Regions from separate parts of the Bradyrhizobium sp. i1.15.2 genome, predicted to be linked through region 1. Evidence: predicted binding sites of a transcription regulator. Region 1 holds the regulator's gene; the other holds the start of a gene.
What was found. Region 1 encodes LexA, which represses DNA repair genes until DNA is damaged. Its sites were predicted from a motif close to TGTTCNNNNTGTGTTCNG; they were not measured.

Region 1 (11,215 bases):
GCTGGCGCCGGGCGGCTGTTGCCGTGGGTGCCCGTGGCGTTTGGCTGCGGCATCGCGCTTTATTTCTCGGCAGATCACGAACCTGTGCTGTGGGTCGTAGCCACGACCGCCATCGCGCTCCTGCTTGGCGCGGCTCTGTTGCGGCGGAGCCGGCTGTTCGCCCCGGCCATCATGATCGCGGCGGTCGCGGCCGGCTTTGCCGTCGCGACCTGGAAGACGGCGCGCATCGCTCACCCGGTGCTGGCAAAGTCGCTCTATTCGGTATCGTTGTCGGGCTTCGTCGAAGCCCGCGACATCCGCGAGCGTACCGACAGGTTCGTGCTGCGCGTCACCGCGATGGAGGCGCAGCGCAGCGACGTCAGGCTCGAGCGCGTGCGCCTGTCGGTCCGCAAGGGCACGGCGCCGGAGGTCGGCAGTTTCGTTCAGCTGAAGGCGCGGCTGATGCCGCCGCTCGCGCCGGTGCGGCCCGGCAGCTACGACTTTTCGCGTGACATGTTCTTCCAGGGCATCGGCGCCTCCGGCTTCGCGATGGGCGCAATCACGGTGGCGGCGCCGCCTGAGACCGCCGGCTTGCGGCTGCGTTACGCGGCCTTCATGCAAGGCCTGCGCGATGCGATCGATGCCCGCATCCGGGCGACGCTCGACGGCGACAACCGGGCGATCGCGACCGCGCTGCTCACCGGGCGGCGCGATGCGATCACCACGCCCGTCAACGACGCGATGTTCATCTCCGGCCTCGGCCACGTGCTCTCGATCTCCGGTTATCACATGGCGGTCGTTGCCGGTGTCGTGTTCTTCGCGGTGCGCGCGCTGCTCGCTCTGATCCCCAGACTGGCGGCCGGCTTCGCCATCAAGAAATGGTCGGCCGCCGCCGCGCTGGTCGCCGCTGCGTTCTACCTGCTGCTGTCAGGCGCGGAGGTCGCGACGCAAAGGTCGTTCTTCATGACCGCGGTAGTGCTGATCGCGGTGATGGTCGATCGCCGCGCCATCACCTTCCGCACGCTTGCTGTCGCCGCGCTGATCGTGCTCGCGGTCGCGCCGGAAGCGCTGGTGCATCCGAGCTTCCAGATGTCGTTTGCAGCAACGCTCGGGCTGGTGGCGCTGGTGCAGATCGGCATGCCGAATTTGTTTGCCTCGCCGGACCATTCGGCGACTGCACGCATTGCGATGTGGGGCGGCCGCGAGATCGCGATGCTGTTCATGGCTTCGCTGATTGCGGGACTTGCGACCACACCCTACGCCGCTTTCCACTTCCACCGTGTCACGCCGTTCGGCGTGCTCGCCAATCTCGGCGCGATGCCGGTGGTCTCGGCGCTGGTGATGCCGGCGGGGCTGTTGGGGCTGCTTGCTGCACCGTTCGGGCTGGACAGCGTGTTCTGGTGGCTGATGGGGATCGGCATCGACTGGATGGTCGCGGTCTCGCGCTGGGTCGCAGCATTGCCGGGTGCCGTCGGCCGCATCGCGGCGTTCGGGATCGGGCCGCTGATCGCGGCGAGCCTGGGAATCATCGTGCTGGGCTTGTTGCGGACGCCGCTGCGCTGGTCCGGCGCCCTGGTGCTGCTGGCAGCGATCCTGTGGGGACTGTCGGCGCGGAGGCCCGACATCCTGATCGCCGGGGATGGCGCGAGCGTCGCGGTGCGGGGCAAGGACGGATATCTGCACCTGATCAGGACCAGCAAGGACAGCTTTCTGCTCAAGGAATGGCTCGCTGCCGACGCCGATCCGCGCGATGCCGGCAGAGCCTCGCTGGCTGATGGCGTGTCCTGTGACGAATCCGGCTGCGTGACGCCACTGATCGACGGGAGGCTGGTCGCGCTGGCACTGCGGGTCGACGCTCTCGCCGACGATTGCAGTCGGGCCGCGCTGGTGGTGACGACGCGTCCCGCGCCGCCCGATTGCGCGGCGATGGTGGTCGATCGGCAGCGGCTCGCCAGCCAGAGCGCACTGGCGCTGACGCAGCGTGGTGACGGATTTGTGGTTCAGGCGGTGAGGGCGAGAGGCACGAGCCGCCCCTGGTTGCCGGTCGGCGCCGGCGAGGGTGATTTCGACGGCAGCCTTGCGCCGAAGGCGACCGCGCCCCGCATCAAGGACGCAACGCCGGCGGAGACCGACTTGCAGGCCGACGATTGATCTGATGGTGCGGAGCAACGCAGCGGGTCGGTGCGTCCGCTCGGATTCGCTGGCGCAAACCACACCATCTCGCCGGCCACGGCCGGCGATGGCAATTCAATCCTGACCTCCGACCTCGTAGCCGGAGGGCGGCTGTTTCAGCCGATCGGCAGGTGCGTGACGGTCGGCTGCCTGTCGGCGATGATCTGCGCCTTGTGCTCGCGCTCGATGACCGACTGGGTCACAGGCAGTTGCAGCACGGTCGCGCGCTGGCCTTCGACGAGCTGCGTCACCAGCACAAATTTGCCGTCGGGGAATTCGATCGCGTCATGATGGCGGTCGGGAACGTGCGGATCGATCTTGCCGAACTTGCCCACGCGGGAATTGATGGTCCGCGTCCAGATCCAGCGATTGTCGTAGCGGACGTCGTCTGCGAAGGCGAGCTCCGTTCCCGGCAGCAGGCAGACGGCAACAGACGGATCGGCTGCGGAGGCGAAGCCGCGCGTCGAGGTGCCGCGGAAATTTGTCGTGACGATCGTCTCGCCGACTTCGGCGGGGCGCGACGCGACGGCATGCAGGCTGTAGTCACACATCGGGTGCTCCTCATGCTGGGATAGCAACCCACGTCTCTTATCGAGGCGCAGGCCTCTATCAGAGTTGAAGCACGAAAGCTCTGCTCGGTTGTGGGCAAATCTGCGGCTGGTTTCCGCAAGCCGCGATCACATTATCTTTCCCGAATTCAATAGGAACAAAGAGAGTTGCGATGCATTCGGGAGGCGCATGCGCGAATATTGCCGGCTGGTGCAACGACCTCGATCGCTGCTCGCTGTTTCCTCGCACACTCGAGCCGCGAAGCGGTGCTGTTTCGGTGCTGCTTCTTGGGCGTCGCGAGTAGCCAGCGCCGGAGCAGGGGCCGGATAGTCTGTGCAGAACCAGAAAGACTATCCAGCCGGAGCGGACGATGATCCGCTCCAATCTCTGACCGGCGATGCCGATCGGAAGCGCGCGAGGCGCCAACTTCTCCAGGTATCAAGTACGTCCGGTATCAGTACTTCCGGTAAAGCCCGATCAGCTTGCCCTGAATCTTCACCCGATTGGGCGGCAGGATGCGGACCTCATAGGCAGCGTTGGCGGGCTCGAGCGCGATCGAGGCGCCGCGACGGCGGAAGCGCTTCAGCGTCGCTTCCTCGTCGTCGATCAGCGCCACCACGATGTCGCCGGTATCGGCGCTCTCGTTGCGCTGAATCAGCGCCATGTCGCCGTCAAGGATGCCGGCATCAACCATGGAATCACCGCGCACTTCCAGCGCGTAATGTTCGCCCGAGCCGAGCATGTCGGGCGGTACGCTGATGGTGTGGCTGCGTGTCTGCAACGCCTCGATCGGCGTGCCGGCCGCGATGCGGCCCATCACCGGTACCGCCACGGGGCGTTCGCCCTCGTCCGCGGGCAGGCTGGAGCCCGCACGCACCTTGCCGAGATTGCCCTCGATGACGCTGGGGGTGAAGCCGCGGCGGCTGCCGGCGGCTGCCTGGAGCTCCGGCAGCTTGATGACTTCAATCGCACGGGCGCGGTTGGGCAGGCGTCGGATGAAGCCACGCTCCTCGAGCGCCGTGATCAGGCGATGGATGCCCGACTTCGAGCGCAGATCGAGCGCATCCTTCATCTCGTCGAAGGAGGGCGGCACGCCGCTTTCCTTCAGACGTTCACTGATGAACCGCAGAAGCTCGTATTGTTTGCGCGTTAACATCTCGACCAAAGTCCCCCGGTTGATGTCGTCCGATTCCGAGACGCAGAATTCGGCAATAAGCCGCTACATGCTCGAAACAAATCATGAACGGACACTATATGTTCGATACATGTTCCGCAACTGCTTAATTTACCGTGAACAGAGCAAAGTTCGCGGAACGCGCGTTGCGGGGTGCTCAGACGGGGAGCCGCAACACTTCGCAAGCCGTGCCGGCTTCGGCCTTCGGCGCGAATGGTGCGCGCACGAGAAGTACCTGTGCTGCAGCGAGATTCGCAAGCAGCGAAGAGTCCTGATGATTGACGGGAAGAACGACGCGTGTGCCATCGTCACGCTCCTCCAGATGCGCGCGCAGATAGTCCTCGCGCTGGTCGTTGGCGCCGACGCCGCGGCCGAGCACGGCGCGTTCGCGGCGATGGTGAATCACTGAACGGCCCGACAGGGCGCGAATCAGCGGCACCATGAACAGGAAAGCGCACACGTAGGACGACACGGGATTGCCCGGCAGGCCGATCACACCCATTGCGCCGAGTCGCCCGTGCATCATCGGCTTGCCTGGCCGCATCGCGATCTTCCAGAACGCCATCGCGATGCCTTCGTCCCGCAGTGCCTGCTGGACCAGATCGTGGTCGCCGACCGATGCGCCGCCGGTCGTGATCAGGATGTCGGCGCCGCTCTCGCGGGCGCGGCGGATGCCGGCGGTGGTCGCCTCCAGCGTGTCGGCGGCAATACCGAGGTCGATCGTCTCGGCGCCTTCGCTGCGGGCGAGCGCGTGCAGGGCGTAGCCGTTGGAATAGACGATCTGGCCGTGGCCTGGCGTGGTGCCTGGCATCACCAGCTCGTCGCCGGTGGCGAGAATCGCGACCTTTGGACGCCTGAAAACGACAAGGTGCGGATGATTCATCCCGGCAGCGAGCGCGAGGTCGCGCTCGGTGACACGGCTTCCCTTGCGCAGGAGCACGTCACCCTCGCGGAAATCGACGCCGGCGGGGCGGATGTGCCGACCGGCGATCGCGGCTTCCTTGATCATGATCCGCTTGCCGGCTGCGACCGTGTCCTCCTGGATCACGACGGCGTCCGCGCCACCGGGAACGACGCCGCCGGTGAAGATCCGTACGGCCTCGCCGGCGCCGATCGTCCCGGCGAACGGTCGGCCCGCCGCGACTTCGCCGACCACGGTGAGCTCCGAATCGATCGTCGCGGCATCGGCCGCGCGCACCGCGTAGCCGTCCATCGCCGACATCGCCTGCGGCGGCTGCGTGCGCCGCGCCGCGAGGTCACGCGCGAGCACGCGATGATGGGCCTCGTCGAGGGAAATCATTTCTTCCGGCAGCGGCTCTGCACCCGCCAGCACCGCGGCAAGCGCGTCGGAAACCGGCATCAAGGCCACGGCGAAAACTCCTGCTCGGCACGTTCGGGCGAATGTTCCGCACGTCTTCTAGCCGAGCGCGGGCGCAGAGGCAAAAACCGCTGAGCGGGCACAGTCATCCCGCCGCTTCACATTGTTCCGGAAGGCAGGATCAAGCGCGTCGCGGCATGATGCGAAGAACCTGACAAATCGGCAGGAGAGCGGCCATGGAAGCGACGAAAATCACGGCAAGGAAAATCACGGCAAGGCGAGAACGACGAGCGCCCCGGGCTGCATCGATCAGCTCCCTGCCTGCCCGGGAGTTACGTCGGGCGCCTTGGCTCCCTGGTCTTTGTCGGGCAGCGGATCGGCCTGGGATTTCAGGTCGGCGGCCTTGCTCACAAGCTTGGCGGAAAGGTCCGAATCTGAAGTTGTCCTGGCGAATTCAAGAAGAAGAGAGGCCTGCTTGGTGAGGTAGGTTTTGCCCAGCACGATGATGCATCCGTCCGTAGAAGTCCCAACGGACTCTAAGAGTCCGGAAGGCGGTATTCCGTTCCCGGAACTCTGTACAAAAATGCACAAAGTGATCGGGTTCCTCAATTTCTCAAAATTGGTCCCGGCGGGCGGTGCCGCCGTGGGTTTCGCGACACCGACTCCTCGTCAAATGCCCAATGCCTTCAATGCGTTCCCGACGTCACGCGGCGAGGTCACATGCACCGCCGTCAAGCCGCGCGCCCGCGCTCCCTCGATGTTTTCGGCAAGATCATCGAAGAACACGATGCGCCCGGCGGGCACGCCGATCGCCGCAACGACGTGGTCGAAGGCCTCCGCATCCGGTTTGCGCAAGCCGATGCTGGACGACAAATACAGCTCGCGGAAATGGCCGAGGAGGTCGGCATATTCCCTCGAGAAATGGTCCACGTGCGGCCGGTTGGTGTTGGAGAAAGCGTAGAGCGGCATCTGCTTCGCTGCCCGCGGCAGCAGCTCGGCGATGTCAGGCATTTCGCCGGCGAAGATCGCGTTCCAGCCTTCCAGGAACTGCGCGTCCGAAATGCCGATTCCGAGCGAGGCTCGCAATGAGGCGAAATAATCCTCATCGCTGATCTTCCCCATCTCGTGCAACCGATAGGCTTCGCTGTCCCGCACATAGCGCGCTACAATGGCTTCGGGCTTGCAGCCGGCATGTCCCGCCCAGCAGGCGATTGCCCTGGAGAAATCGATATCGAGCACCACGCGGCCGAGATCGAACAGGAGCGCATCCGCGCTGCCGGGAGAGAGCGATGTCACCTGCATCCTTTCACTCAGTATCGATATGGCTCGTGGTCGAACAGCGGAAACGCGCTGAACACACTCGGCGCGTTGGTTGCGGTCGCCTGGTGCAGGCAGGATTTGTCGAGCTCGGCGAACGACGTCGCACCCAAGAGGCCGAGGCAGCGCAGCACTTCGTCCTCGAGCAGCTCCAGCATGCGCGCCACGCCGGATTCGCCGGCCGCCGCCAGCGCCCAGCATTGTAGCCGGCCGATGCCGACCAGGTCGGCACCCGCCGCGATCGCCTTGACGATGTCGGTGCCGCGACAGACGCCGCCATCGACCATGATCTTGGCGCGGCCGTTCACGGCATCGACGATCTCGGGCAGCACATGCATGGCGCCGCGACCGTGATCGAGCTGACGGCCGCCATGGTTGGAGACGTAAATCCATTCGACGCCGTGATCGATCGCGATCAGCGCATCCTCTGGCGTCGCGATGCCCTTGAGGATCAGCGGGATCTTGAACTTGTCCTTGATCATCTTCACCGTCCGCCACTCCAGACCCTTCTGGTAATCGCCGCCGGTGGCGCGCAGGCGGCTCTCGCGAACGTAGCGCTTGGCGATGTCACGTTCGCGACGGCTGTAGTGAGCGGTGTCGACGGTCAGGCAGAAGGCGGCGTAGGCGTTCTTCTCGGCCCGGCTGACGACGTCGGCAACGAAGGCGTCGTCGCCGCGCACATAGAGCTGGTAGAGGCGCAGCGCGTCGGGCGCAGCTTCGGCGGTCTTCTCGAGGCCGGGCTCGGACACGGAACTGAGCATGTGCGCCGCACCGAAAGTGCCGCAGGCGCGTGCCACGCTCGCCGCACCATCCGGATCGAAGATCTCAAGCGCGCCGACGGGGGCGAGTACCACCGGCAGGCGCATCTTGCGGCCGAACTGCTCGACCGAGCCGGTGACCTTGCGGACATCGCGCAGCACGCGCGGGCGAAAGGCGATCTCGTCCAGTGCCATGCGGTTGCGACGCATCGTGGTCTCGGTCTCGGCCGCGCCGACGATATAATCCCAGGCATTCTGGTTGAGGTTGGCGCGGGCTTTCCGGACGAATTCATGCAGATTCTGGAACGGCTCGGTGCTGGCGCCGAGCTCGACGTTCCTTTCCGGTTGGATGCGGGGTGCTTCGTTCATTGTTATCCTCCCGAGAATTTGAAGCCTTCCCTCATCGCCTAACCCGTCCGGGGCGCCAAAACCATCCTAAAATGGCATGGCAGCGAGGCGTGGGCCGGCCGGCCGACCCCCGCTGCGCACCAACCGGGTCCTGCAACGTTGCCGAAAGTTTAGGTCCGGACGAAGGGATTTTTACGGTGTACCCGCCGGCGTGGCATCCCGGCCTTGAAGAAACCAGAATGGTATTGTGAGAAGCAGGCTGGATCGCCATTTGCATGGCGGCTCCCCAGCCCCACCGAACCGCGAAGCAAAAAGGCCAGCCTATCCATGCGGAAAACCCTGCTGTTTCCACTGGGCGCGCTCACCGGAGCGTGTCTGACCCTTCTGGTAGCCAGTCCGCACGGCGGCGTATGGGCGGCACGGGCGGCAGCGAGCGCGGATGACGCCTATTCCAAGCTCAATTTGTTCGGCGAAGTGTTCGAGCGGGTGAAGGCGAGCTACGTCGAGAAGCCTGACAATGCCAAGCTGATCGAAGGCGCGATCACCGGCATGGTGACCTCGCTCGATCCGCACTCGCGCTACATGAACGACAAGGCCTGGACCGAGATGCAGGAGACCACCTCCGGCGAGTTCGGCGGGCTCGGCATCGAGGTCACGATGGAGGACGGTCTCGTCAAGGTCGTCTCGCCGATCGACGACACGCCGGCGTCTAAAGCCGGCATCATGTCGGGCGACCTCATCAGCAAGATCGACGGCGATGCGGTGCAGGGCATGACGCTCGAGCAGGCCGTCAACAAGATGAAGGGGCCGGTCGAGACCCAGACCAAGCTCACGATCGTGCGCAAGGGCGCCGACGCCCCGCTCGACGTCGCGATCAAGCGCGAGATCATCCATGTGCGCCCGGTGCGCTTCCACGTCGAGAACGGCGACATCGGCTATATCCGCGTCACCTCGTTCAACGAGCAGACGACCGATGGCCTGAAGAAGGCGATCGCATCGATCTCCAAGGACGTTCCGCCGGAGAAGCTGGTCGGCTATGTGATGGACCTGCGCAACAATCCGGGCGGACTGCTCGATCAGGCCGTGTCGGTGTCGAGCGCGTTCCTGCAGCGTGGCGAGGTCGTCTCGACCCGCGGCCGCAATCCGGAAGAGACCCAGCGCTTCACGGCGCATGGAGGCGACCTCACCAAGGGCAAGCCGCTGGTGGTTCTCGTCAATGGCGGCTCGGCCTCGGCCTCGGAGATCGTGGCCGGCGCGCTGCATGACCACAAGCGCGCCACGCTGATCGGCACGCGCTCGTTCGGCAAGGGCTCGGTGCAGACCATCATTCCGCTCGGCACCGGCAACGGCGCGCTGGCGCTGACCACGGCGCGCTACTACACGCCCTCGGGCCGCTCGATCCAGGCCCAGGGCATCGCGCCCGACATCGAGATCCTCCAGGACGTGCCGGCCGAGCTGAAGGGCCGGATGGACACCATGGCGGAGTCCCAGATGCGCGGTCATCTCCAGGCAGCCGACGGCACCGAGCAGACCGGGTCGCAGTCCTATGTCCCGCCGGAGGCGAAAGACGACAAGGCCCTGCATACGGCCTACGACTTCCTGCACGGCCAAACCGCGAATGCGGTGGCCGCCAAGCCGGCGTCGAGGGCTGCGGTGCCGAACTAGGCCCTCGCCAGTTCCAGAGATCGATCGCCCGGGCGTGGTTGACCGCTCCCGGGCGATTTCGTTTTGGACGCCGTCTCAGCTGGGATTCATGGCCGCAAGGGTGGCCTCGTAGCAGCCATCGCGCTCGGCCCAGCGCAGGGCGCGGTCGCGCTCGACCAGCACTTCGTCGCGGGGATGGACCCGCAGCTCCAGCGGCTGCGTTAACAAGGTCAGCCGCGTGCTGAGAATCTGCCAACGACGCGACTTCCAAGTTCAAATTGGTCGAGCGCTCGGTCTTAGCTGAGTGACAGCGACGCCGGAGATCGCGAGCAGCCCGCCGATCATCAACATTGGGGTCATGCGTTCGCCAAGAAACAACACGCTCGACATCAAGGCGAACACCGGAAGCAGCAAACCGAAGGGCGCGACGCGACCCATGGAGCAACGCCCGATCAGCCAGAACCACAGGCCAAATCCGACAATTCCCCCGATGAAAATCGTATAGGCGAGTGCCAGCCAACCACGTCCATCTGCAGTGACGAGGCTCGCGAGTTGTCCATGTTCAAGGAGCAGCGACATCAACATGACCTGCGGCACCGTGAACAGCGAGGACCATCCCATCAACATCAGGGGATCAAAAGGGCCGTAGCGTTTCGTCAGGACATTGGACACCGCGAATGCGAAGGCTGCCCCGACCACGAGCAGCAGTGGAAGCGCGTTTGCGGACGGGCCGGGCCCCGCTGCCAGCACGACCACGCCGACAAATGCAAGCACCACTCCAGCGGACGTGGTGAGAGACGGCCGCTCCGCGAGCAGCGGCCAGGCCAGCAGGACGGTGAAGGGCGTGGCGAGTTGAATTGCGACGGCCGACATGCTTCCCGAGCCGAGGCCGAGGCCAACATAGAAGAGCCCGAAGTTCAGTCCGCCAAGGAAAAACGAAATCGCTGCGATCGGGCCAAACTGTTGACGTGCGGGCCTTTTGACGAAGGGAACAAGCAGCAGCGCGATGGCCAGGAAGCGCAGCGCGAGGAAGAAGAGGGGTGGAAACTCCATAACGCCCACTTTGATGGCCACGAATTGATAACCCCAGAGCAAGGGGACGACCACCGCGCAGACGATCTGGAAGCCGGACATGGTATCGTTCTTTTCAAGACCGTTCGGTCTAGATATAGGCGTGCGAGCAGCGGAAACGTCCATGGTTGTCTACCTGATGAAGCGGTCGAGAAAAGCGTCAACGGTGGCTTGCGAAATGATCCGTGTCGGTGCCGTTTTGCCGACCACCCGCAGGCCCTCGACGAAACAGACGAGAATTCGGGCGGCACTCGAAGGCTCGACACCATCGGCCAGCTTGCCCGCTGCCTTCGCACGGGAAAGTGCACCAGCCACCCGAGCCTCCATAGCTTTGAAAAAGCTCCCGATGCGACGATCAATTTCGGCATCACGGCCAGCCAGTTCCATGGCTGTGGCTACCAACAGGCATCCGCGCCGACCATTGGCACCGCTGTTGCGGTCAACATAGCCGGCAAGGTAGGCCCTTAGGCCGTCGATCGGCTCCCTGCGGGGGTCGAGTTCGATATCCATCCGTGTCAAGGCAATGGCAATGTAGCGATCAAGCGCAAGCAGGAACAGCGAGTGCTTGTCGCCGAAAGCGGCGTAGAGGCTGCCCCGCGAGAGCTTCGTCGCACGAAGAAGGTCCGGTAGCGCCGTGGCGTGATAGCCGCGGGACCAGAACACATCCATCGCGCGTTCGACGGCGGATTCCATGTCGAAACTTCGGGGACGGCCACGGGGCAACTGCACAGGGGTTTGGCGGGGCATTGCCGATATATAGACCGAATGGTCTTTAATTTCTAGGGGCGCCACCGCCGTTTGGCCGTCCGCCGATGTTTCTGCTTGGCCTCCCGAGCCGACAATTGCGCCTGTGTGAGTCCAGGCCCTAGCTTGCCTCCCGGCGGC
Region 2 (11,215 bases), on a different contig from region 1:
ACCACCGTGCTGGTGATACCGGATGGGACGAAAGAGGTCGTGCGCGAGGACTGGGAATTGGCGGGCCGTGATGCCGCCCATGTCGACCATGTCACGGATGATCTCGCGGGTTTTTTGGGCAGGCTGTCTCCCAAATAACCGCTGTCGTCCTGGCGAAAGCCAGGACCCATTATCCCGGGGTGGAATTTGGCGCGAGCTGATAACTACCAGCCTTCGCCAAACACCTCCCAGGGGTAATGGGTCCTGGGTCGGCGCTCACGTTGTTCGCTTGTCCAGGACGACGATGGAGGACGACACTGAGTTTGCCTTGACTCCGTCCTCCCAAATCCCGAAAAAGCGCTCCAAATCACCGCAAATTCCCGCCCGCCTTTGAGGAAATCCCGATGTCCCTGTCCGCCCTCGAATCCACCATCAACGGCGCCTTCGAGGCGCGCGACGGCGTCTCGACCTCGACCAAGGGCGAGGTCCGCGAGGCCGTGGATCACGCGCTGGAGATTCTGGACAAGGGCGAGGCCCGCGTTGCCGAGCGCGGCACCGACGGCAAGTGGAAGGTCAATCAATGGCTGAAGAAGGCGGTGCTGCTCTCGTTCCGCCTCAACGACATGGGCGCCATTCCCGGCGGCCCCGGCAAGGCGACCTGGTGGGACAAGGTGCCCTCGAAGTTCGACGGCTGGGGTGAGAACCGTTTTCGCGACGCCGGTTTCCGCGCCGTCCCCGGCGCCATCGTGCGCCGCTCGGCCTTCATCGCCCGCAACGTCGTGCTGATGCCGTCTTTCGTCAATCTCGGCGCCTATGTCGATGAATCCACCATGATCGACACCTGGTCGACGGTCGGCTCCTGCGCGCAGATCGGCAAGCGCGTGCACATCTCCGGCGGCGTCGGCATCGGCGGCGTGCTCGAGCCGCTGCAGGCCGAGCCCGTGATCATCGAGGACGATTGCTTCATCGGCGCGCGCTCCGAGGTCGCCGAAGGCGTGATCGTGCGCAAGGGCGCGGTGCTGTCGATGGGCGTATTCCTGGGTGCCTCGACCAAGATCGTCGACCGCGACACTGGCGAGATCTTCATCGGCGAAGTGCCTGAGTATTCGGTCGTCGTTCCCGGCGCGCTGCCCGGCAAGCCCATGAAGAACGGCCAGATCGGCCCGAGCACCGCCTGCGCCGTCATCGTCAAACGCGTCGACGAGCGCACGCGCTCCAAGACCAGCATCAACGAGCTGCTGCGGGATTGATTGGGGCGCGCATGACCGATGCTCTCTCGATTGCCCGCGATCTCATCCGCTGTCCCTCGGTAACTCCGGCCGATGCCGGTGCGCTGGGCGTGCTCGAACAAGTCCTCAACGCGGCCGGCTTCACATGCCACCGCGTCACCTTCAGCGAGCCCGGCACCGCCGACGTCGACAATCTCTATGCGCGGATCGGCACTGACGGGCCGCACATCACCTTTGCCGGCCACACCGACGTGGTGCCGCCGGGCGACGAGAGCGCCTGGAGCGTCGGTGCATTCTCCGGCGAGGTGAAGGACGGCTTTCTGCACGGCCGCGGCGCGGTCGACATGAAGGGTGGCATCGCCTGCTCGGTCGCCGCGGTGCTGGAGCATCTCGCCGCGAACGGCGGCAAGCCACGCAGCGACGGCCAAAAATCGGGCTCGGGTTCGATCTCGTTCCTGATCACCGGCGACGAGGAAGACGTCTCCATCAACGGTACCATCAAGCTGCTGAAGTGGGCGGCGGAGCGCGGCGAGAAATTCGACCATTGCGTGCTGGGCGAGCCCTCCAATGTCGAGACCCTCGGCGACACCATCAAGGTCGGCCGCCGCGGCTCGCAATCCGGCACGCTGTATGTCGACGGCGTGCAGGGCCACGTCGCTTATCCGCACCGCGCCGCCAATCCGGTGCCTGATATCTCGCGGCTGATCGTGGCGATCTCGGATGAGCCGCTCGACCATGGCAGCGCGCAGTTCCAGGCCTCCAATCTCGAATTCACCTCGGTCGACGTCGGCAACACCGCCAACAACGTCATCCCGGGCCAGGCCCGCGCAAAATTCAACATCCGCTACAACGACAATCACACCCAGGCGAGCCTGCGCGAGCTGGTCGAGACGCGGCTGACCAAAGCCTGCGGCAACCGGATCCGCGCCCGCATCGTCTGGGAGCCCTCGAACTCGAACGTGTTCGTGACCAAGCCTGGCCCGTTCACCGAACTCGCGGTGTCCGCGATCGAGGAAGTGACGGGCCGCAAGCCGGAGCTGTCGACCTCAGGCGGCACCTCGGATGCGCGCTTCATCTCGAGCTATTGCCCGGTGATCGAGTTCGGCCTGGTCGGCCAGACCATGCACCAGGTCGACGAGCGCGTGCCGGTCAGGGACCTGGAGCAGCTGACCAAGGTGTATCGCGGGATTTTGACGCGGTATTTTGGGTAGGCTCTTCTGCCCGCCCAAACTCCGCTGTCATCGCCCGGCTTGACCGGGCGATCCAGTATTCCAGAGACGGCAGTGACTGAGCCGAGAGGCCGCGGCGTACTGGATGCCCCGGTCAAGCCGGGGCATGACAGTGGTGGATGTAGCGAGAGCGCGCGCCCTCACCCCAATCAGTAATCCACCTGCATCAGATACAGCCCGTCCGGCGGGGCGACGATGCCGCAGGCGGCGCGGTTGCGTGCAGCGAGCGCTGCGGAGAGATCTTCGGCGGTCCAGCGGCCTTCGCCGACCCACATCAGCGACCCCACCATCGAGCGCACCTGGCTGTGCAGGAACGAGCGCGCCGAGGTGAGAATCGTGATCTCGCGCCCGTCGCGCAGCACGTCGAGTTGATCGAGCGTCTTCTCCGGCGACCTGGCCTGGCACTCGGTGTCGCGGAAGGTGGTGAAATCGTGCTTGCCGAGCAGGCGTTGTGCCGCCGCATGCATCGCATCGGCATCGAGCCGGCGCGGCACACGCCAGGCGTGGCCGGCATCGAGCGCGAGATTGGCGCGGGTGTTGACGATGCGGTAGCGATAGTGGCGCTTGATGGCCGAGAAGCGCGCCTCGAAAGTCTCCGGCACGATATCGGCTTCGAGCACGGCGATGGGATGCGGGCGCAAATGCGCATTCAAGCCGTCGCGAAAACGGCCCTGCGGAAACTGCTTGTCGATATCGACATGCGCGACCTGGCCGCGCGCATGCACGCCGGCATCGGTGCGCCCGGCGCCGTGCACGCGTGCATCCGCGCCGGTCATCGCCTTCACCGCCGCTTCCAGCGCGCCCTGCACCGAGGGCAGCGTCTCCTGCACCTGCCAGCCGAAGAACGGCGCGCCGTCATATTCGATGATGAGCTTGTAGCGGGGCATCTTGTCCAGTTTCGCTGTCATCGCCCGGCTCGACCGGGCGATCCAGTACTCCGCAGCCTATCCGTTCGACCGAGAAGCCTCGGCGTACTGGATACCCCGCCTTCGCGGGGTATGACAGCGTCAGGTGAATTTGGCGCCGGGCTTCAACGGCACGCCACGCAGGAAATCCGCGGCCTGCATGCGTGCCTTGCCTTCGCGCTGGAGCTCGATCAGGCGGATTGCGCCTTCGCCGCAGGCAATGGTGAGGTGATCGTCGAGCACCTCGCCGGGTGCGCCCGCGCCTATCGCCAGTTCGCAACGCAGGATTTTTACGCGCGCGTTCTCGCTCACGCCGGTGAGCTCGGCCCAGGCGCCGGGAAACGGCGACAGGCCGTGGATATGGCGCAGCACCTCGCGCGCGGGCCTGGTCCAGTCGATCCGCGCTTCGGCCTTGTCGATCTTGGCGGCGTAGGTGACGCCATCCTCGCTCTGCTGCTTGAGCTGAAGTCCGCCGCGGTCGAGCGCGGCCATGGCGCGCACCATCAGATCGGCACCGAGCCGGGCCAGACGATCGTGCAGATCGAGCGCGGTCATATTGTCCGTGATCGCGAGCCGTTCCGCCATGGCGACGTCGCCGGTGTCGAGGCCAACATCCATCTTCATCACCATCACGCCGCTCTCGGCATCGCCGGCCATGATCGCGCGATTGATGGGAGCAGCACCGCGCCAGCGTGGCAGCAGCGAAGCGTGCAGATTGTAGCAGCCGAGCTTTGGCGCATCGAGGATCGCCTGCGGCAGGATCATGCCATAGGCGACGACGACGGCCGCATCGGCGTCGAAGGCGCGGAATTCTTCCCGCGCCTCCGGCGTCTTCAACGTCTTCGGCGTCAGCACGGGCACGCCGAGCTTTCGCGCGGCCTCTTCCACCGGGGTCGGCTGCAATTGCAGGCCACGCCGTCCGCCGGGCTTCGGCGCGCGCGTATACACGGCCGCGATCTCGTGGCCGTGCGCGACGAGCTCGAGCAGCGTCGGCACGGAGAAATCGGGCGTGCCCATGAAGATCAGGCGGAGGGGCATGACAAGGACTCGGTACGTTCCCTCCCCCCTTGTGGGGGAGGGTTAGGGAGAGGGGTGCCACACGACGCGCTCTCTCGGTTTGAGGTTTCGCGGCACGCACCTGATTCAGATGACGGAGAGACTTCCGTCTGGGCTACCCCTCTCCCCCGCCCTCCCCCACAAGGGGGGAGGGAGCGCAGGGGAGTGTGAGGCAGCACTAAACCTTACTCACTCGCCGCGCTTGGCGGCTTTCTCGAATTTCTTCAGCACGCGGTCGCGCTTGAGCTTCGACAGATAGTCGACGAACAGCACGCCGTTGAGATGGTCGATCTCGTGCTGGATGCAGGTGGCGTAGAGGCCTTCGGCGTCCTCCTCATGCACCTTGCCGTCCAGATCGATGTAGCGCACCCGCACCTTCGCGGGACGCTCGACCTCCTCGTAATATTCGGGGATCGACAGGCAGCCTTCCTCGTAGACCGACAGGTCCTCCGAGGAGGCGATGATTTCCGGATTGATGAAGACGCGCGGCTCGGGCTTGGTCTCGCCGTCCTGGTCGGGCTTGGCGAGGTCCATGGTGATCAGCCGCAACGGCTGCGCGATCTGGATCGCCGCGAGCCCGATGCCGGGCGCGTCGTACATGGTCTCGAACATGTCGTCGGCAAGCTTGCGGATCTCCGGCGTGACCTTCTCGATCGGCTTGGAGACCAGACGCAGCTGCTTGTCGGGCAGGATGATGATTTCTCTGAGGGCCATGGCCGCGATTTAAGCCGCGCGTTCGATGCGGTCAATGCGGCCGGGAACCCGTTAACCCTCCGCTAACCATAAAACTTCGGGTTTCGTTAACCATCAAAATTAACAGGGCATTACCTCGAAATGTTCGCTATTCGTTCGTGCCACAGTGCGAATCGGCTAGAAGGGCAGGCATGAACGAGATCATTTTCACGGCTGGCGACTGGCCGGTGCGCACGGTGGACGCGCTGATCGGCTTCGGCGCGCTGGTCCTCATCCTGCTGGCGGTCATCGCCGTGGTGATTGCACGCTCGGGGCGGCGCGGCGCGGAACTCGCGATGGCCAACGCGATCCGCGCCGACGAACTCGAGGAGCGCATCAGCCAGATGCTGCATGCCCAGAGCGAGGCTTCGGGGCGGGTCGATGCCATGACCCAGACGCTGGCCGGCCGCCAGGCAGACATGGCACGCGCGGTCAACGAGCGGCTGGATTCGGTGACCCACCGGGTCGGTCAATCCATGGAGCACACCACCCGCAACACCATGGAGAGCCTGCGCGCGCTGCACGAGCGGCTCGGCATCATCGACAGCGCGCACAAGAACCTCACCGACCTCACCACGCAGGTGACGACCCTGCGCGACGTGCTCGCCAACAAGCAGTCGCGCGGCGCCTTCGGTCAGGCGCGAATGGAGGCGATCGTCCAGGACGGTCTGCCGAAGGGCGCCTACGAGTTCCAGTTCACGCTCTCGACCGGCAAGCGTCCGGACTGCGTCGTGTTCCTGCCCGACCAGCGGCCGCTCTGCATCGACGCGAAATTTCCGCTGGAAGCGATGACCGCGCTGCATGATGCGCGCACCGATGAGGAAAAGCGGATCGCCACGCAGCGGCTGCGCGGCGACGTGATGAAGCACGTCAGCGACATCGCCGAAAAATATCTCGTCGCCGGCGAGACCCAGGAAATGGCGCTGATGTTCGTGCCGTCGGAATCGGTCTACGCCGAAATTCACGACGGTTTCGACGACGTGATCCAGAAGGCGTATCGCGCCCGCGTCGTGCTGGTGTCGCCGTCGCTCTTGATGCTCGCGATCCAGGTGATGCAGCAGATCATGAAGGACGCGCGCATGCGCGATGCCGCCGACCAGATCCAGACCGAGGTGATCAAGCTCGGCGACGATCTCGGCCGCCTGCGCGAGCGCGTGCTGAAATTGCAGAAACACTTTGCCGACGCCAACGAAGACGTCCGCCAGATCCTGATCTCCGCCGACAAGATCGAGAAGCGCGCCGGGCGCATCGAAGAGCTCGATTTCAGCAAGACCGATGCGCCCGAAGCCCCGCATCTGGTGGCGACCGGCGCTGCCGAGCTGTTCCCGAGGAAGCTCCAGGCGGGGGAGTGATTCTACGCTGAGATGCGGTAACCTGCCGCCTCAATCTCGCTGTCGCCGCCCGGCTTGACCGGGCGACCCAGTATCCCAGAGGCGGCAGATGGGCGCTCGCTGCTACTACGTCTACATTCTCGCCAGCAAGATGGGTGGCACGCTTTATATTGGCGTAACGAACGATCTCATCCGCCGGGTGGCAGAGCACAAGTTGAAACTGATCGAGAGCTTCACGAAAGACTACGATGTCGTGAAGCTCGTTTACTTCGAGCAGATCGACGACCCCGAGAATGCGATCGAACGGGAGAAGCGGCTGAAGAAGTGGAAGCGCGATTGGAAGATCGCGTTGATCGAGAAAGACAATCCGGATTGGAACGATCTCTATTCGGGGATTGCTGGCCCCCATAATGCCGGCCTCTGGAATACTGGGTCGCCCGGTCAAGCCGGGCGACGACACCTCCTCTTTGGCCGGCAGGAGCGACACCTCACTTGTGGCGGCCAGAATCTGCTAACACCACCCCATGACCGCACCCGACGCGACCTCCCCCGCCAGGCCCGATACGACCCCCACCTCCTGGCGTGACAGCCTTGCCGTTTACCTGCAACGGCGGGTGCTGATCGTGCTGTTCCTCGGCTTCTCGTCCGGGCTGCCGCTGGCGCTGTCGGGCTCGACGCTGTTGGTGTGGATGCGGGAGTCGGGCGTCGATCTCAAGACCATCGGGCTGTTTGCGCTGGTCGGCACGCCCTACACGCTGAAATTCCTGTGGGCGCCGCTGGTCGATGCGATGCATGTGCCACTGTTCACGCGTGCGCTCGGGCGACGACGCGGTTGGCTGCTGTTCTCGCAATTGCTGCTGATCGTCGCGATCCTGCTGCTGGCGCTGACCGATCCCGCGCGCTCGCCGTTCTATGTCGCGCTCGGCGCATTGCTGGTGGCGACGGCCTCGTCGACGCAGGACATCGTGGTCGATGCCTTCCGCGTCGAGAGCCTGCCGGAAAGCGAGCAGGCCGCCGGCATGGCATCCTATGTCGCGGCCTATCGCATCGGCATGCTGGTCTCGACCGCCGGCGCGCTGTTCATTGTGTCGGGCTTCGAGAGCACCGGCATCACCCGCACATCCGCCTGGATGTGGGGTTATGTGGTGATGGCGGCGATGGTGCTGATCGGGACGATCACGGCGCTGATCGCGACCGAACCCGAGCAGTCGGTGCGGGCGGAAGCTGCGACGCAGACGCAAACCGCGTTCGCGCGCGTGCTGCACGCGGCGATCGGCGCCTTCTCGGAATTCCTGACGCGCAAGGACGCGCTTGCGGCACTCGCCTTCGTCGTGCTGTTCAAGTTCACCGACGCCTTCTCCGGCACGATGACCGCGCCGTTCGTGATCGACCTCGGCTTCTCCCGCAACGACTATGCCGCGATCGTGAAGGGTGTGGGCCTCGCTGCGACGCTGATCGGCGGCTTTGCCGGCGGCTTCGTCGCCCGGCGCTATTCGCTCGCGAGCAGCCTCTGGATCGGCGGCGTGGTGCAGGCGCTCGCGAACCTCTCCTTCTCCTGGCTCGCCTTCGTCGGCACCAGCCAATGGGCGCTCGCCTTCGCCATCACTTGTGAGAACTTCACCAGCGCCATCGGCACGGTGATCTTCGTCGCCTATCTCTCGGCGCTCTGCCAGAACCCGCTGCACACGGCGACGCAATATGCGCTGCTCACCGCGCTTGCCGCGGTGGGGCGGACCTATCTCTCGTCAGGCGCCGGCTTCGTGGCTGATACCACCGGCTGGCCGCTGTTCTTCGTGATCTGCATGCTGGTGGCGATCCCGAGCCTGGTGCTGCTGGCCTGGCTGCAGAAGCGCGGGCATTTCGATGCGTTGGGGCCGGTCAGGGTTTGACACTGCCCTCTCTCCTCGTCATTGCGAGCGAAGCGAAGCAATCCAGACTGCCGCCGCGGACACGATCTGGATTGCTTCGTCGCAAGAGCTCCTCGCAATGACGAACGGAGAGGGTAGCGCGCCCACCCCGCTACTGCTTCTTGATCAAACTCCACTTCGTGATCACGGCCTCGCTCATCTGGCCGGGATCGCTGGCGCAGGCGATCTCGTCGACCTTGACCGAGATCTCCTTGCCGGCGAACGTCTTCAACTGCGCGGCCTGGGCGTCGCCGCTGGGAACGAGCTGGAAGGTTTCGGGGCCGGTCTCGAGGTTGCACAGCCCGTTCGGCGGCGGCAGCCGGCGCGGCTCGGAGGTGATCTGGTACATCGCAACCCGCTTGCCGACGTTCTTGACGTCGCGCACTTTCATCGTGTTCAGCTCGCCCGACAGCACCTCGCCGGCATTGATCGGCTTGCCGGGCTTCGACGGCGGCGGAGCCCCATCGTCCTGCTGCGCGGAGATGGCCGGCGTCGCCAGCATCGCCATCGTCGCGACCAAAGCCCATCGTGTGGCGAAAAGTTTCGTCATGTCGTCCGTTCCGTGAGTCTGGATGGCTAGAACAGGGTACGCTGCCGCATCGCGGCCGATAGCGTGCCTTCATCGAGATAATCAAGCTCGCCGCCGACCGGCACACCATGGGCGAGCCGGGTTACTTTTACGTTGGCGTCCTGAAGCAGGTCGGTGATGTAATGGGCCGTGGTCTGGCCGTCGACCGTGGCATTCAGCGCCAGGATGACCTCGTGCACCTGCGCCTCATGCGCGCGCGCCACCAGCGCTTCGATGGTGAGGTCCTGCGGACCGACGCCGTCGAGCGGCGACAATGTCGCGCCCAGCACGTGATAGCGCCCTTGAGTGGCATTGGCCCGCTCCAGCGCCCAGAGATCGGCAACGTCGGCGACGACGACGATGATCGAGGGATCGCGCCTCGGATCGGTGCAGACCGTACAGGGACTTTGCGTGTCGATGTTGCCGCAGGTCTTGCAGACCTGGACCTTCTCGAGCGCGACCTGCATGGCCGAGGACAGCGGCATCATCAGCGCTTCGCGCTTCTTGATCAGATGCAGCGCGGCGCGCCGCGCCGAGCGCGGGCCGAGGCCCGGCAGCCGCGCGAGAAGCTGGACCAGCCGCTCGATTTCAGGACCCGCAACAGCGCCCATCCTACTGGCCGAACAGCCCCGACAGCCCCGGCGGCAGGCCGAGCCCGCCGGTGAGCGACTGCATCTTCTCCTGCATAGCGGCTTCCGCCTTGCGGCGGGCCTCGCCGAACGCGGTGACGAGCAGATCCTCGAGCACTTCGCGCTCTTCCGCCTTCATCAGCGAAGGATCGATCTTGACGCCCTTGACGTCCATCTTCGCGGTCATGCGCACAGCGACGAGACCGCCGCCGGAGATGCCCTCGACCTCGACGTTGGCGAGCTGATCCTGCATCTCCTGCATCTTGGATTGCAGCTGCTGCGCCTGCTTCATCATGCCGAATATATCGACCATCGGTGCTGTCCTTGAAAATCGGCTCTAGAGATCGTCGCCGTCGGAACCGTCGGGCGGATCGTCACTGCCATAGTCGGCATTAATATCGGATTCCGGCGCCTCGGGGGCAAGCCTGCGGACCTCGACGACCTTCGCACCCGGAAAACGCGACAGCACCTCGCGCACGCGCGGATCGGCCTCGGCGGTGCGCGCATGTTCCTGCTTGGCCGCCTGGTTCACCGAGCGCAGCGTGGGCTGGCCCGGCTCGTTGGAGACGATCACGGTCCAGCGGCGTCCGGTCCAGAGCTCGAATTTGCGCGCGAGATCGGAAATCATGGTCTTGGAGGCGTTGGGCTCGAGCGCGACTTCCAGCCGGCCTTCCTCGAAACGGACGAGGCGCATGTCGCCTTCGAGCGCGCCCTTGGTCAGGAGGTCGCGCTTCTGCCCGGCCAGCGCAACGAGCTGGGTGAAGCTCGTGACGCGCAACACGGGCGCGGCAGCTTGCGGATCCGGCGCGGGCGTTGCCATCTGCGGACGGGCACCACCGCCGCCGAAGGAGGACGGCGACGATGTCGGAATGCGAACTGGAGCCGCGGACGCCACCGGCCCGGCCGGCGCGCTGCGCGTGGCACCGCCGCCGCTCACGACCGGCGAACCGCCGCCGTTCTGCTCCAGCATCTTGATCGCTTCGTCCGGCGTCGGCAGGTCGGCGACATAGGCGATGCGCACCAGCACCATCTCGGCGGCAGCCGCGGGCCGCGTCGCGGCCTGCACCTCGGTGATGCCCTTGAGCAGCATCTGCCACATCCGCGACAGCACGCGCATCGAGATCTTCGAGGCGAAATCCCGTGCGCGCACACGCTCGGTCTCGCCATAGGCGACGTTGTCGGCGGTCGCCGGCACGATCTTCACGCGGGTGACGAAATTGACGAATTCGGCGAGATCCGAGAGCACGACGATCGGATCGGCGCCGACGTCGTATTGGTCGCGGAACTCCCTGAACGCGGATGCGATGTCGCCACGCGCCAGAGAATCGAAAAGATCGATGACACGGGTGCGGTCGGCGAGCCCCAGCATCTGCCTGACGGCATCGGCCTTCACGGTGCCCGCCGCATGCGCGATCGCCTGATCGAGCAGCGAGAGCGAATCGCGCACCGAGCCTTCCGCGGCGCGCGCGATGATGCCGAGCGCTTCAGGCTCGATCTCGACGTTTTCCTTGGCCGCGATGTTGGCGAGATGCTTCATCAGCACGTCGGCCTCGACGCGGCGCAGGTCAAAACGCTGGCAGCGCGACAGCACGGTCACCGGAACCTTGCGGATCTCCGTCGTGGCGAACACGAATTTGGCGTGCTCCGGCG

Region 2: ABIB80_RS01790 (DNA recombination protein RmuC) is a predicted target of LexA. The motif match lies at 5,234-5,251, and genes of this name have one in related genera.

What each region holds. Positions count from the first base shown of each region.
Region 1 covers NZ_JBEPRQ010000017.1:19,619-30,833, reverse strand. Annotated here, with positions in the region: partial or broken gene ABIB80_RS25925 (ComEC/Rec2 family competence protein) at 1-2,130, shown strand, start outside; gene ABIB80_RS25920 (hypothetical protein) at 2,268-2,702, opposite strand; gene lexA (transcriptional repressor LexA) at 3,155-3,856, opposite strand; gene ABIB80_RS25910 (molybdopterin molybdotransferase MoeA) at 4,032-5,243, opposite strand; gene ABIB80_RS25905 (hypothetical protein) at 5,502-5,693, opposite strand; gene ABIB80_RS25900 (HAD family hydrolase) at 5,862-6,494, opposite strand; gene ABIB80_RS25895 (alpha-hydroxy acid oxidase) at 6,503-7,636, opposite strand; gene ABIB80_RS25890 (S41 family peptidase) at 7,943-9,280, shown strand; gene ABIB80_RS25885 (hypothetical protein) at 9,356-9,487, opposite strand; gene ABIB80_RS25880 (DMT family transporter) at 9,533-10,393, opposite strand; gene ABIB80_RS25875 (TetR/AcrR family transcriptional regulator) at 10,463-11,023, opposite strand; gene ABIB80_RS25870 (bifunctional diguanylate cyclase/phosphodiesterase) at 11,196-11,215, opposite strand, start outside.
Region 2 covers NZ_JBEPRQ010000001.1:363,069-374,283, forward strand. Annotated here, with positions in the region: gene ABIB80_RS01760 (pyrimidine 5'-nucleotidase) at 1-138, shown strand, start outside; gene dapD (2,3,4,5-tetrahydropyridine-2,6-dicarboxylate N-succinyltransferase) at 384-1,229, shown strand; gene dapE (succinyl-diaminopimelate desuccinylase) at 1,241-2,419, shown strand; gene truA (tRNA pseudouridine(38-40) synthase TruA) at 2,587-3,324, opposite strand; gene fmt (methionyl-tRNA formyltransferase) at 3,445-4,380, opposite strand; gene def (peptide deformylase) at 4,588-5,112, opposite strand; gene ABIB80_RS01790 (DNA recombination protein RmuC) at 5,283-6,482, shown strand; partial or broken gene ABIB80_RS01795 (GIY-YIG nuclease family protein) at 6,571-6,867, shown strand; gene ABIB80_RS01800 (AmpG family muropeptide MFS transporter) at 6,986-8,350, shown strand; gene ABIB80_RS01805 (hypothetical protein) at 8,481-8,918, opposite strand; gene recR (recombination mediator RecR) at 8,945-9,547, opposite strand; gene ABIB80_RS01815 (YbaB/EbfC family nucleoid-associated protein) at 9,549-9,878, opposite strand; gene ABIB80_RS01820 (DNA polymerase III subunit gamma/tau) at 9,903-11,215, opposite strand, start outside.